2 regions of the Streptomyces sp. NPDC001401 genome follow, and region 2 is predicted to be linked to the other one. Evidence: riboswitches for the same ligand, from Rfam matches in the RefSeq annotation. Region 2 holds a riboswitch; the other holds the start of a gene.

Region 1 (6,548 bases), on a different contig from region 2:
TGCCGACGGACGAGTACTCGGCGACCGAGCTCGCAGACGGGGTCGCGGTGGTCAACTGGCTTGCGGAGCAGCCCTGGTGCGACGGCAAGGTGGGCATGTTCGGCATCTCCTGGGGCGGCTTCAACTCCCTCCAGATCGCGGCCCTCGCGCCCGAGCCGCTCAAGGCGATCGTCACCGTGTGCTCTACGGACGACCGCTATGACAACGACGTGCACTACATGGGAGGTTCCGTCCTCGCGGTGGACATGCACGCCTGGGCGGCAACAATGCTCGCCTTCGTCTGCCGGCCGCCGGACCCGCTGTACGTCGGCAAGGCCTGGCGGGACATGTGGCTGGAGCGGCTGGAGGCCGTCGACCCCTTCGTCCACACCTGGCTCGCACACCAGACGCGGGACGACTACTGGCGGCAGGGCAGCGTCTGCGAGGACTACGGCGCGATCGACGCCGCCGTCCTCGCCGTGGGCGGCTGGCACGACCCGTACCGCGACACGGTGCTCCGGCTCGTCGAGCACCTGCCCGCCGACCGGGTACGCGGCCTGATCGGCCCCTGGTCGCACCAGTACCCGGACCGCGGCCTGCCACCCGGCCCGGCGATCGGGTTCCTCCAGGAGACCCTGCGCTGGTGGGACCACTGGCTCAAGGGGATCGACTCCGGGGTGATGCGGGAGCCGCTGCTGCGGTCGTACATCAGCGACTCGCATCCGCCGGCCACGGTGTACGAGACGCTGCCGGGGCGGTGGGTGGGGGAGTCGGCCTGGCCGTCGCCCGGGGTGACGGGGGTTTCGTATGCCTTGGCGGACAGTGCTATGTCACATTCCACTGCCCCCGTGCTCATCCGCTCCCCGCAGCACACGGGCGTGGACGCCGGCCGGTTCCTCCCGTTCGGGAACGATGCCGACCTGCCGCCGGACCAGCGGGAGGAGAACGCCAGGTCAGCCTGCTTCGAGTTCGAGGTGGGCGAGGAGACATGGGTGCTGGGGCGGCCCCGGGTGCGGTTGCGGGTGACGTGCGGGGCGCCGAGCGGGCAGGTCGTCGCGAGGGTATGTGACATAGCACTGGACGGCTCATCAACCCTGGTCACCCGAGGAGCACTGAACCTGTCGGCCCGCCACGGCCGCCACCAGGCGGTCCCATGGACGCCGGGCGCCACCGAGGACGTCGAGTTCGAGCTGAACGGCATCGGTCACGCCTTCCCGCCCGGCCACCGCATCCGCCTTGCCGTCTCCTCCGCGTACTGGCCGTGGATCTGGCCGCAGCCCGACTCGGCGGCGGGCTTCACCATCGACCCGGCGGGCAGCTTCCTGGAACTCCCGGTACGCGCACGCGTGTTGGACGAGAGAGCGATCACCTTCGAGGAGCCGGAGCAGTCCGATCCGATGAACGTGGCCCGCGGCCTGGCCGCTGATGGATGGAGTCCGATCACGCTCGACGAACCGCGCCCCGAGCGCCTGGTGGTGCGTGACGTGACCAAGGGCGAGTGGCGCCTGGAGGTCGACCCGCGCTACGGCGGCACGCGCGTGTATCCCGACGGTCTGGAGTTCACCGAGGACGCGCTGGAGACGTACACGATCCAGGAGACCGACCCCCTGTCGGCCCGCACCCGCTCGGACTGGTCGATCCGTCTGCACCGCCCCGATCTGGCCTGGGACACGACGATCCGCGCCCGCTCGGAAATCACCTGCGACGAGGAGTCCTTTTTCGCCTCCAATGAGGTGATCTGCACCGAAGGTGGAGAGGCGGTCTTCCATCGGACCTGGGTGAAGCGAATTCCACGGTCGGCTGGTTGACCACCAGTTGGGACCATTGCCCTATTTGCCACTCTTGCGGATGTCGGTGACTTGACTCACACGGCAGGGTCGGCCGGCGACGGCCCGACGCCTGCCGCTTCCCCTTCCCCCGCACGCCAGTTGAGGCTTGGCAACCGCAAAGGATCAAGTGCCCCATAAGCCTCAGACCAAGGTCAATAGGCATGATCAGTGAACCCGGCACTTGTTCCGGGCATGTGCTCTCGCATACGTTCCCGGCCTGTCGGGCGGACGCCGAATCCTGCCGCCGCCCCGGCACGACCCATCGACGAACGCACTCGCACGGCAGGAGCGGGGGAACCAGGTAAGTCGCCGGACCGGGCATCGCCCGGACCGACTAGGGGTGAAGCCGCGTTGCCGTACGGCTGCGCGGCCGGGCATCTCCCCGCCCGAACCCGACAGCTCACCTCGCAGGCGCCGGAGAGGAATCCGCCATGCCTGCAACAGGTCAGCACCGTCGCCCCAGAAACGCCCGCCTCGCCCGCAAGCTCGCCGTCGCCGGTACGGGCGCCGCCGTTCTCGCCCTCCCGCTCATCGGGGCGACCAGCGCGTCCGCGGCCACCCCGACCCTGGTCACCGCGAAGTCGATGGGCTACACCGACAACCTCGACGGCTGGATCCGGGCCGCCCTCCAGGTCATGTCGCAAAACGGAATCCCCGGGACGTACAACGGCATTTACCGCAACATCATGCGGGAGTCCTCGGGCGACCCGGCCGCCATCAACAACTGGGACTCGAACGCGGCCGCCGGCACCCCGTCAAAGGGGCTGCTGCAGGTCATCGACCCGACGTTCCTCGCGTACCACGTGCCCGGCACGCAGCTCAACCCCTACGACCCCGTCGCGAACATCACGGCCGCCTGCAAGTACGCCGCCGCGCGGTACGGGTCGATCGACAACGTGTACGGCGCCTACTAGAGCTCCTCGAACTCCCCCAGTTCCTCGAGCTCTTCCAGTTCCCTGAGCTCCTCAAGGCCCTTGAGGCCCTTGAGCCCCTCGATGTCCTCGAGGTCCTCCAGGTCCTCGAGGCCGAGGAACAGTCTCTCGAGGACGACGGCGATGCCGTCGTCCTCGTTCGACAGGGTGATCTCGTCAGCCACCGCCTTGAGTTCGGGGTGGGCGTTGGCCATGGCGACGCCGTGGGCGGCCCAGTCGAACATGGGGATGTCGTTGGGCATGTCGCCGAACGCGATCGTCCGCTCCGGACCAAGTCCCAGATGTGCGGCGGCCAGTGCGAGGCCCGTCGCCTTGGTGATGCCGCATGGCTGGAGTTCGACGGTCCCCGGACCCGACATGGTGACGGTGGCCAGCGAACCGACCACCGAGCGCGCCGTCGCCGCCAACTCGTCGTCGGACAGGTCGGGATGGCGCAGCAGCACCTTGCTGATCGGTTCGCACCACAGGTCGTCGCGCCGGTCGACCCGTACGGCCGGCAGCGTCGGATGCGGCATGAGGTAGCCCGGTTCGATGAGCGTGAGCCCCTCCACGCCGTCCTGGTCGACAGCCGCGTACACCTGACCCACCTCGGCCTCGATCTTGCCGAGGGCGGTCTCGGCCAGCTCCCGGTCCAGCGTGACGGACCACAGCAGACGGTCCGCGCCGACGTCGTACACCTGCGCGCCCTGTCCGCACACCGCGAGCCCCCTGCTGCCCAGTTGGTCGAGGAGCGGCCGCACCCTGGGGGCCGGCCGGCCCGTGACGACCAGGTGCCGGGCGCCGGCCCCGGCCGCCCGCGCGAGCGCGGCGAGGGAGCGGTCGGAGAGCGTGTCGTCGCCTCGGAGCAGCGTGCCGTCCAGGTCGGTGGCGATGAGCGCATATGCGGTGGGTGCAGCCATGATCAGAGAATACGGACACGACGCCCCACCGACTCATCGCGAACCGGACGACGGCGGAGTGCACCACCGCCCCTTGCTCAACTCCCTTATCCTTGTGGGCTCTTCATCACCAGGCAGGGGCCCGCCGGCTCGGCCTACCCGTGCGCTGCCGCCAGGTGTTCGGCCAGCCTCGGAGAGGCGAACTCCGTGCCGCACACGAAGCGCATCACCGGGCCGTACGACGCCGCGGCCGGCAGGCCCGTGAAGTACAGGCCGGGGACCGACGAGACGTATCCCGCGCCCAGTTTGGGTGTGCCGCGGCTCACCGCCAGACGCGTACGCAGTTCGTGGCCGAGGAAGTCCATCGCCGCGATGTCCACCCGGTATCCGGTGGCCGCGATGACGTGGTCCGCGGACAGGTCCTGGGTACGGCCCGCGAGCGTGCGGACCGTCAGCTTCGGGCTGCCGTCGGCCGCGTCCGCCCGCACTATCCGGTCGACCTCGCTGACCTGCACCTTCCCCTCGAAACGGTCGCGCAGCCACCACGCGCCGAGCGGGCCGAGGACGCGGCGGACCAGGTAGTGGCGGGCCTCGGCCGGCAGGTAGCGGTAGGGGTGCGGGTAGTAGCTGAGGGCCCACAGGGACCAGGCGCGGCCGAAGGGCGACTCGGGGCGCAGCTTCGGCTGCTTCCACGGCGGTGCGCCGAAGGCGACCCGGCCGCGGCCGCGGGACACCACCCTCACCTGTGCGCCCGCCTCCGCCGCCAGCGCCGCGGTCTCCAGCGCGGACTGGCCGGCGCCGACCACGATCAGGTCCTTGCCGGCATAGCGCGTGAGGTCGTGCTGCTGGGAGCTGTGGGAGATCGGGCCCGTGGGGGTGGGTCCGTCCGCCGCGGCGGTGGCCAGCTCGGCCGGCAGGTGCGCGAGGCCGGACAGGCCGGTCGCCACGACGACCGCGCGGGCCGTGAACAACTCGCCCGAGTCCAGCTTCAGTTCGAAGCCGCCGGCCCCCCGCCGGTCCACCGACACCACCCGCACCTGCTCCAGCTCGGGCACCAGCTTCTGCTGGAACCACTCGCCGTAGGCGATGAAGGTCTCGATCGGGATGATGTCCTCGTCCGTCACCAGCCGCCTGATGCCGGCGGCGTCGCAATAGTCGGCGAGCGTGTGACCCTGCTGCGGCGCGTCCAGGCTGGAGGCGGCGGGGGTCGACTTCAGGAGCATTCCGGCGGGCATGTGGTCGCGCCAGCTGACCATGGGTTCGCCGAAGACGCGGACCGGGAGGCCGCGTGCTCGAAGATGGGCGGCGGTCGACAGGCCGAAGGGCCCGGCGCCGATGACTGCAACCGGTTGATTCACGAAGTCCCTCCCCAGGACGCTTACTTCGTCACTTCGTGTGGTTCGCCTCGGGCGGCTGACCGGTCGGCTAGCCGCCCGAACTGGTGGTGCTGCCACGGCGGTTGGTCCGCCACAGCTGATACAGGTGCTTCGCGCCCGGCCGCACGAAGCGCGCGAGCATCGTGAGGAACGGCAGCGGGTCGTCACCCGCGAGCCAGGCCAGCTCCGTCCCGCTCGCCTTCGCCGGTGCGTGCGGCGTCGTATAGCCGCTGCGGCGGTAGGCGAGCAGGGCGGGCAGGTCGATGTTCTCCACGATGTACCGGTGTCCGGCCCGCTGTTCCCCCTCCGGGACGGTGCGGCCGGTCAGGTCGAGGTGCATGGCGCGGACGACGTCCACCGCCGACTCGTTCTCGAAGAGCCGGAACTGGGCGCCCATGCGTGGGTTGAAGTCGAGGAGCTTGTACTGACCGTCGCGCCGGTCGAAGCGCAGGTCGAGGTCGATGATGCCGGTGAAGCCGATCTGTTTGATGAAACGCGCGGCGATGTCCGCGAGTTCCGGGTTGTCGACGACGTACGCGTTCGCCGTCATGCCCGCGTGCGGCGGCCAGGAGCGCACTTTGACGCCGGTGAACATGGCGAGCGGGGTGGAGTCCTGGTCGAAGTAGGCGTGCACGATCCAGTCCTCGGCCTCCTCCCTCGGCAGGTATTCCTGGAGGATCACCCCGGGGTGCTCGCCCCAGTCGCGGGCGAGCCGGAGCAGACCTTCTCGGGTGCCGATCCGCGTCGTGCCGTTCACCGCGGGCTGTTTGCGCCGTACGAACGCCTCGCGGTTCTTGGCCACCACCGGAAAGCAGGCCTTCTCGGCGAACGTGACGATGTCGTCGTACGACTGCGGGAAGGCGGCCGTAGGGCTCGGGATGCCGTGTTCCACGCACAGTTCGTGCAGGCCCTGCTTGCTCGCGAGGCGGCGGGGCAGGGCGGGGTCGACGCGGGGGAAGAGGAAGTTGCCGGCGAGTTCCTCCTGGTGCTCGGCGATCAGGACGGCTGCCTCCTCGTCGGTGGGGACGAGGACGGTGGGGCGGCCGATGCGGCGCCCGATGCGCAGCAGGCCCTCCACCAGGTGGCCGGGGTCCTCCGTGCCGGTGGTCGGCCAGACGAAGGCTTTCTTGAGATAGCGGGAGGCGGCGGCGGGTGTGTAACGGTCCTCCGTGATCGCATACATCGGCACGCCGAGACGGCCCAGGCTGCGGATCGCACCGACGCCGCCGTGGTGCAGCGGGTAGTCGCCGAACTTGACGATCAGGCCGGGCACTTCACGGTCGGCCCGGAAAGGCACACTGCTCGTGCTGCTGGCCACGGGTCCCCCCACGCGTCCCCCCTACGGACCGGACCCACCCCGTCCGTGTCCCCCAAAGGACGCTAAGCCGGAATTGACACGTCCGACAAGCCCAATTCGGACATTGCAAACTCTTTAGACACTGCCCAAGCAGGCAACTCAGCCGTAACGTGTGGCGCGGCCATATGACGGTTCGCGCAGATGGCACACGACAGACGGTTCGCGACACAGTGAGAGTGAGGCAGCAACCCATGCCC
Region 2 (6,548 bases):
CCCGTACGGCATGTCCCTGCGGGGCGGAACCGGCGCCCTGGACCACGACCAGCGGCTTCGCGGCCGCCGTCCGCCGCGCGAGGCGGGTGAACTTGCGCGGGTTGCCGATGGACTCCAGGTACATGAGGACGACATCGGTGTCCGGGTCGTCGTACCAGTACTGGATGACGTCGTTGCCGGACACGTCCGCGCGGTTGCCGGACGACACGAAGGTGGACACGCCGGTGACTCCGGTGACTCCGCCGCCGCGTCGTTGCAGCCGGGACAGCAGCGCGATGCCGATGGCGCCGGACTGGGCGAACAGGCCGATCCGGCCGGGGCGGGGCATTTCGGGGGCGAGGGAGGCGTTCAGCCTTACGTCGGGGGACGTGTTGATGATCCCGAAGGCGTTCGGCCCGATGATCCGCATGCCGTACGTGCGCGCGTGCCGCACGAGTTCGCGCTGGCGCTCGCGACCCTCGGGCCCGCTCTCGGCGTACCCGGCGGAAACGACGACGAGCCCCTGCACGCCGTGCTCACCGCACTCGGTGACGGCCTCGGGGACATGCTCGGCCGGCACGGCGACGACCGCGAGGTCGACGGGCCCGTCGATGTCCCGGACGGAGCGGTGGGCGGGGACGCCGTCGAGTTCCTTGAGGTCTTCGGGGAGCGCCTTGTTCACGGCGTACAGCGACCCTGTGAAGCCGGCGTCACGGATGTTGTCGAGGATGCTGCGGCCCACGCCGCCGGGGGTGCGGCCGGTGCCGACGACGGCGACGGAGCCGGGCACGAGCAGCCGCCGTACGGACCGCCCCTCGGCGCGCTGCTCACGCGCGCGTTGGACGGCGAGTGAGCGGTCGGTGGGTTCGAGGTCGAACTCCAGGCGTACGACGCCGTCCTCGAAGCTGCGCTTCTGGGTGTACCCGGCGTCCGTGAACACCTTGATCATCTTGGTGTTGGCGGGCAGCACCTCGGCGGCGAAGCGGCGGATGCCGCGCTCCCGGGCGACCGCGCCGATGTGTTCGAGGAGGGCGGAGGCGACGCCGCGTCCCTGGTGGGCGTCCTGGACGAGGAAGGCGACCTCGGCCTCGTCGGCCGGAGCTGACGCGGGCATGCCATCAGCGCCGATGCGGTCATAGCGTACGGTGGCGATGAACTCGCCGCCGACAGTGGCCGCGAGTCCCACCCGGTCCACAAAGTCGTGGTGCGTGAAGCGGTGGACGTCCTTGGCGGACAGACGAGGGTAGGGCGCGAAGAAGCGGTAGTACTTCGACTCGTCCGACACCTGCTCGTAGAAGCTGACCAGGCGCTCGGCGTCATCAACGGTGATGGGGCGGATGCGCGCGGTGCCGCCGTCGCGCAGCACCACGTCGGCCTCCCAGTGGGCGGGGTACTCGTGCCGGTCCGGCGAGGTCTGCATGGGCCCCAGAGTACGGCTCGCGTCCGACAACGGCGCGGGGCAGTCTGTGGAGAACACGGCAGTCCGTTGAGAAGTGAACAAGGACGGAAGTCGGGCCGAGGCCGCGGTCCGACTGCCCACCCCGGACGGGACGAAGAACCGCTCCGGAGACGCTTCACGTTGTGGGAAACTGGTCTAGACAACCCTGAGACTCTGAAGGGCAGCATCACATGGCTGAGCGCCGCGTCAACGTCGGCTGGGCCGAGGGCCTCCACGCCCGCCCCGCTTCCATCTTCGTCCGGGCCGCCACGGCCGCAGGTATCCCGGTGACGATCGCCAAGGCCGACGGCAACCCCGTCAACGCGGCCTCCATGCTGGCCGTTCTCGGCCTGGGCGCCCAGGGCGGCGAGGAGATCGTCCTCGCCTCCGAGGCCGAGGGTGCGGACGTCGCCCTCGACCGCCTGGCGAAGCTGGTCTCCGAGGGGCTCGAGGAGCTCCCCGAGACCGTCTGAGCGCCACCCGCACCGAACGGCGGAGCCGCGTCACCTTTTCCGGGTGGCGCGGCTCCGCCGTTTTTCGCCGTACCGCCATTGCGGCTTCGTTCCGACGCCATTACCGCAGGCATAATCAGCACGCCCACCCGGGCATGCGAACGGCGCGCGAGCGGAAATTCCCGGCGCGCCAGAAAAAGAGCAGCGGAAATACTCCTCCGCCGAATATCTCCTCTTTGTATACGGCGCCCGTGTTAATGCCGCAGGCCCGTCATGTTTACGGGATGTTGCGAGTTCCTCACACCGTTTGCCCGCTCCGGGGCGCCGAAGCGCAGCCGGTGCGCCGCGCTCGAGCGCTCGGTGTGCAGCGTCGTGACCGCCCGCGCGCGCTCGCTGTCACCACGGGCCACGGCGTCGACGATCGCGCCGTGCTCCGCCCAGGACTCCACGGGGTTGGCCGGTGCCTCCACGGCGTACATCCAGGCGATCTTGTGCCGCAGCTGGGTCAGCATCGAGGTCAGCGCGGGGCTGCCGGAGGCCTGGGCGAGCGTCTCGTGGAACCAGCCTCCCAGGGAGCGCAGATCCTCGCTGTTGCCCCTCCTGGCCCGCTCCTGGCCCAGTCTGACCAGGCCGCGCAGGACCTTGAGGTGGGCATCGGTGCGCCGCTGGGCGGCCCGGGAGGCGCCGAGCGGCTCCAGGAGCATCCGCATCTCCAGCAGGTCGGCGGCCTCCTGCTCGGTCGGTTCCGCGACGCACGCGCCCGCGTGCCGCCGGGTCACCACGAAGCCCTCGGCCTCCAGGGTGCGCAGCGCCTCGCGGACGGGCACGCGCGAGACGCCGTAGCGGCGCGCGAGGAGTTCCTCGGTGAGCCGGCTGCCGCGCTCGTAGACACCGGCGACGATGTCGTCCCGGATCGCCGTGCACACCGAGTGCGCCGGAATACGCATGACCGACCTCCGACTTAATCCCCGTGAAACGTCGATGATTGACGTGTATCGGTGACTCTATTGCACGGAGCCGGAATTTCCGACGGCGGGCCGGAATCCATGGATATTTTTTGGACAGCAGGGCGACAGAAACGCCAAAAGCCCCGGCCGGGGAGCCGGGGCCTCAGGAGATCTTGCGATCCGTCGTCAGACGTTCACGCCGTGCGAGCGCAGGTAGGCGACGGGGTCGATGTCCGAGCCGTACTCGGGGGTCGTACGGGCCTCGAAGTGCAGGTGCGGTCCGGTGGTGTTGCCGGTCGCGCCCGAGAGGCCTATCTGCTGGCCCGGGGTGACGGTCTGGCCCACCGAGACGCCGATGGACGACAGATGGCCGTACTGGGTGTACGTGCCGTCGTTCATCTTGATCACGATCTGGTTGCCGTAGGCGCCGCCCCAGCCGGTCTCGACGACGGTGCCGGAGCCGACCGCGTGGACGGTCGTGCCGCTCGCGGCGTGGAAGTCGATGCCGGTGTGGCTGCCGGAGGACCACAGGGAGCTGCTGGCCTTGTAGCCCGTCGAGACATACGAGTTGGATATCGGCGCGACGAACATGTTGAGGCGCTTGCGCTCGGCCTCGCGGGCGGCGCGCTCCTTGGCCTCGCGCTCCGCCTTGGCCTTCGCGGCGGCCTTCTCTCGCGCCGCCTCCGCGGCCGCCTTCTTGAGCGCGGCCTCCTCGGCGGCCTGCTTCTGGGCGTCGGCCTGGGCGTCGATCCTGTCGGCGATCGTGTCGCCGATGGTGATGACGGGGGTGAGGCCGGTCTGCTCAGCGGAGGTGTCGGCGGCGAGCGCGGGGGCTGCCAGGGTGCCGATGACGCCGGTGGTGGCGAGGGCCGCGATCCCGGTGGCGCGGGTGGTGTTGCGGTGCATCCGCGTGGGACGGCGGTGCTTCCCGGTGGCGCGCGTGAACGCCATGTAGTGGCTGGTCCTTTCCTTCCCTCTCGCCTACCGGGTTAGCTGACGGGTTCGGAGCAGGAAGGTCTCCTACGGACCCCCTCGCTGCACGCGCGGGCGTCCGATTCACCCCAGGGACTGCGGTGGGTCCCCGGCTCCCCTGGCTCGCGCCGTACGGGGACTCGGCGATGGCTGTCCGGTGCCGCGGATGCGGCGCGGTGCCTGACGGACAGCCCGGACGACGCTAAGCGGGGCCGCTTTCAATCCCCAAACGGATCACGCCTTTTGTAGCGCATGCCACAGGGCAGACAGGCAACCTCTCCCTCAATTCGGACATTAAGGGGCCCTGGTGACTCATCAGTCACCAGGGCCCCTGCGCGCGCGTGCCGCTGACCGAGCCTCTACTCGGCCGTCACGACGCTGACTTCGCCGATCCCGAGGGCTTGGACGGGCTCCTTGATCTCGGCCGCGTCACCGACGAGAACCGTCACCAGACGGTCCACCGGGAAGGCGCTCACGGCCGCCGCGGTGGCCTCCACGGTGCCGGTCGCGGCGAGCTGCTGGTACAGCGTCCCCTGGTAGTCATCCGGCAGGTGCTGCTCGACCTGGTCGGCCAGCGTGCTCGCCACGGCCGCCGCGGTCTCGTACTTGAGCGGCGCCACCCCGACGAGGTTCTGTACGGCGACGTCGCGCTCGGCGTCGGTGAGGCCGCCCTCGGCGAGCGTGCGCAGCACCGTCCACAGGTCCTGCAGCGCCGGGCCGGTGTTCGGGGTGTCGACGGAACCGCTGATCGCGAGCATCGCGGCACCGGAGCCGTCCGGGGCGGACCTGAGGACCTGGCCGAACGCGCGCACACCGTAGGTGTAGCCCTTCTCCTCGCGCAGGACGCGGTCCAGGCGCGAGGTGAGGGTGCCGCCGAGGCAGTACGTGCCGAGCACCTGAGCGGGCCACACGCGGTCGTGCCGGTCGGCGCCGACGCGGCCGATGAGCAGCTGCGTCTGGACGGCTCCGGGACGGTCCACGATGATCACGCGCCCGGTGTCGTCGGCGGTCACCGGCGGCACGGGGCGGGGCTCGGCCGAGGAACCCGTCCAGGCGCCCAGGGTGTCGCCGAGCAGCCCGTCCAGGTCGATGCCGGTGAGGTCGCCGACGACGACGGCGGTGGCCGTGGCGGGCCGGACATGGCGGTCGTAGAAGGCACGTACGGCCGCCGCGTCGATCTTCTCGACCGTCTCCTCGGTGCCCTGGCGCGGGCGCGACATGCGCGAGGTCGCCGGGAACAGCTCCTTGGAGAGCTCCTTGGCGGCGCGGCGCGAGGGGTTGGCCAGCTCGTGCGGGATCTCGTCGAGGCGGTTGCGGACCAGCCGCTCGACCTCGCTGTCGGCGAACGCGGGCGCCCTGAGGGCGTCGGCGAGCAGGCCGAGCGCCTTGGCCAGGCGGGAGGCCGGGACCTCCAGGCTCAGGCGTACGCCCGGGTGGTCGGCGTGCGAGTCGAGGGTGGCGCCGCAGCGCTCCAGCTCGGCGGCGAACTCCTCGGCGGAGTGCTTGTCGGTGCCCTCCGAGAAGGCCCGCGCCATGATCGTGGCGACGCCTTCGAAGCCGGCCGGCTCGGCCTCCAGGGGCGCGTCCAGGAGTACCTCGACGGCGACGACCTGCTGTCCGGGGCGGTGGCAGCGCAGCACGGTCAGGCCGTTGTCGAGCGCGCCGCGCTGCGGGGCCGGGAAGGCCCAGGGCCTGGCCTCGCCCGCCTGGGGCTGCGGGTGGAACTGCATCGTGGCGAGCTCGCTCACTTGGCCGCCTCCTCGTTCTGGTTGGTGGCTTCCACCGTGGCTTCGGACTCGGGGTCTTCGGGGAAGTCCTCGTCCTGGGTGTGCTCCGCGGACTCGGCCGAGAGCGGCTCGTAGACGAGCACCGCGCGGTTGTCGGGCCGCAGGCGGGCCTTGGCGACCTCCTTGACCTCCTCGGCCGTCACCTCCAGGACGCGCTGGACGGCGGTGAGGGCGAGCTGCGGGTCGCCGAACAGGACGGCGAACCGGCACAGTTCGTCGGCGCGGCCCGCGACCGTGCCGAGCCGGTCCAGCCACTCGCGCTCCAACTGGGCCTGGGCGCGCTCCATTTCCTCGGCCGTGGGGCCCTCCGCGGCGAACCGGGCGAGCTCCTCGTCGATGGCGGTCTCGATGACCGGCACCTCGACGTCACCGGAGGTCTTCACGTCCAGCCAGCCCAGGGAGGGCGCTCCGGCGAGGCGCAGCAGGCCGAATCCGGCCGCGACGGCCGTACGGTCGCGCCGTACAAGCCGGTTGTAGAGGCGGGAGGACTCGCCGCCGCCGAGGACGGTGAGCGCCAGGTCGGCGGCGTCCGCCTCGCGCGTGCCGTCGTGCGGCAGCCGGTATGCCGCCATCAGGGCGCGCGCCGGGACCTCCTCCTCGATGACCTCGCGCAGCTGCTCACCGATGATCTCGGGCAGCGAGCCGTCGCGGGGCGCCGGCTTCCCGTCGTGCGCGGCGATGGACCCGAAGTACTTCTCGATCCAGGCGAGCGTCTGCTCCGGGTCGATGTCGCCGACCACCGAAAGGACGGCGTTGCCCGGCGCGTAGTACGTGCGGAAGAACGTGCGCGCGTCCTCCAGGGTCGCCGCGTCCAGGTCGGCCATCGAGCCGATCGGCGTGTGGTGGTAGGGGTGGCCCTCCGGGTAGGCGAGGGCGGTCAGCCGCTCGAACGCCGTGCCGTACGGCACGTTGTCGTAGCGCTGCCTGCGCTCGTTCTTGACGACGTCCCGCTGGTTCTCCATGGACTCGTCGT

Evidence for each region. A riboswitch is a leader RNA that binds a small molecule or an ion and turns the genes downstream of it on or off. The one in region 2 is predicted to bind cyclic di-AMP.
Region 1: linked by a shared signal. The riboswitch ahead of ACFY10_RS38530 (transglycosylase SLT domain-containing protein) and the one ahead of ACFY10_RS08585 (M23 family metallopeptidase) in region 2 are both predicted to bind cyclic di-AMP.

The regions. Positions count from the first base shown of each region.
Region 1 is NZ_JBIAWI010000015.1:177,166-183,713, reverse strand. It holds gene ACFY10_RS38535 (CocE/NonD family hydrolase) at 1-1,787, shown strand, start outside; cyclic di-AMP (ydaO/yuaA leader) riboswitch at 2,069-2,235, shown strand; gene ACFY10_RS38530 (transglycosylase SLT domain-containing protein) at 2,240-2,722, shown strand; gene ACFY10_RS38525 (HAD family hydrolase) at 2,719-3,639, opposite strand; gene ACFY10_RS38520 (FAD-dependent oxidoreductase) at 3,774-4,976, opposite strand; gene ACFY10_RS38515 (ATP-grasp domain-containing protein) at 5,044-6,312, opposite strand; gene fahA (fumarylacetoacetase) at 6,543-6,548, shown strand, end outside.
Region 2 is NZ_JBIAWI010000002.1:192,774-199,321, reverse strand. It holds gene ACFY10_RS08600 (GNAT family N-acetyltransferase) at 1-1,399, opposite strand, end outside; gene ACFY10_RS08595 (HPr family phosphocarrier protein) at 1,609-1,890, shown strand; gene ACFY10_RS08590 (GntR family transcriptional regulator) at 2,124-2,816, opposite strand; gene ACFY10_RS08585 (M23 family metallopeptidase) at 3,003-3,767, opposite strand; cyclic di-AMP (ydaO/yuaA leader) riboswitch at 3,780-3,944, opposite strand; gene ACFY10_RS08580 (M16 family metallopeptidase) at 4,148-5,536, opposite strand; gene ACFY10_RS08575 (M16 family metallopeptidase) at 5,533-6,548, opposite strand, start outside.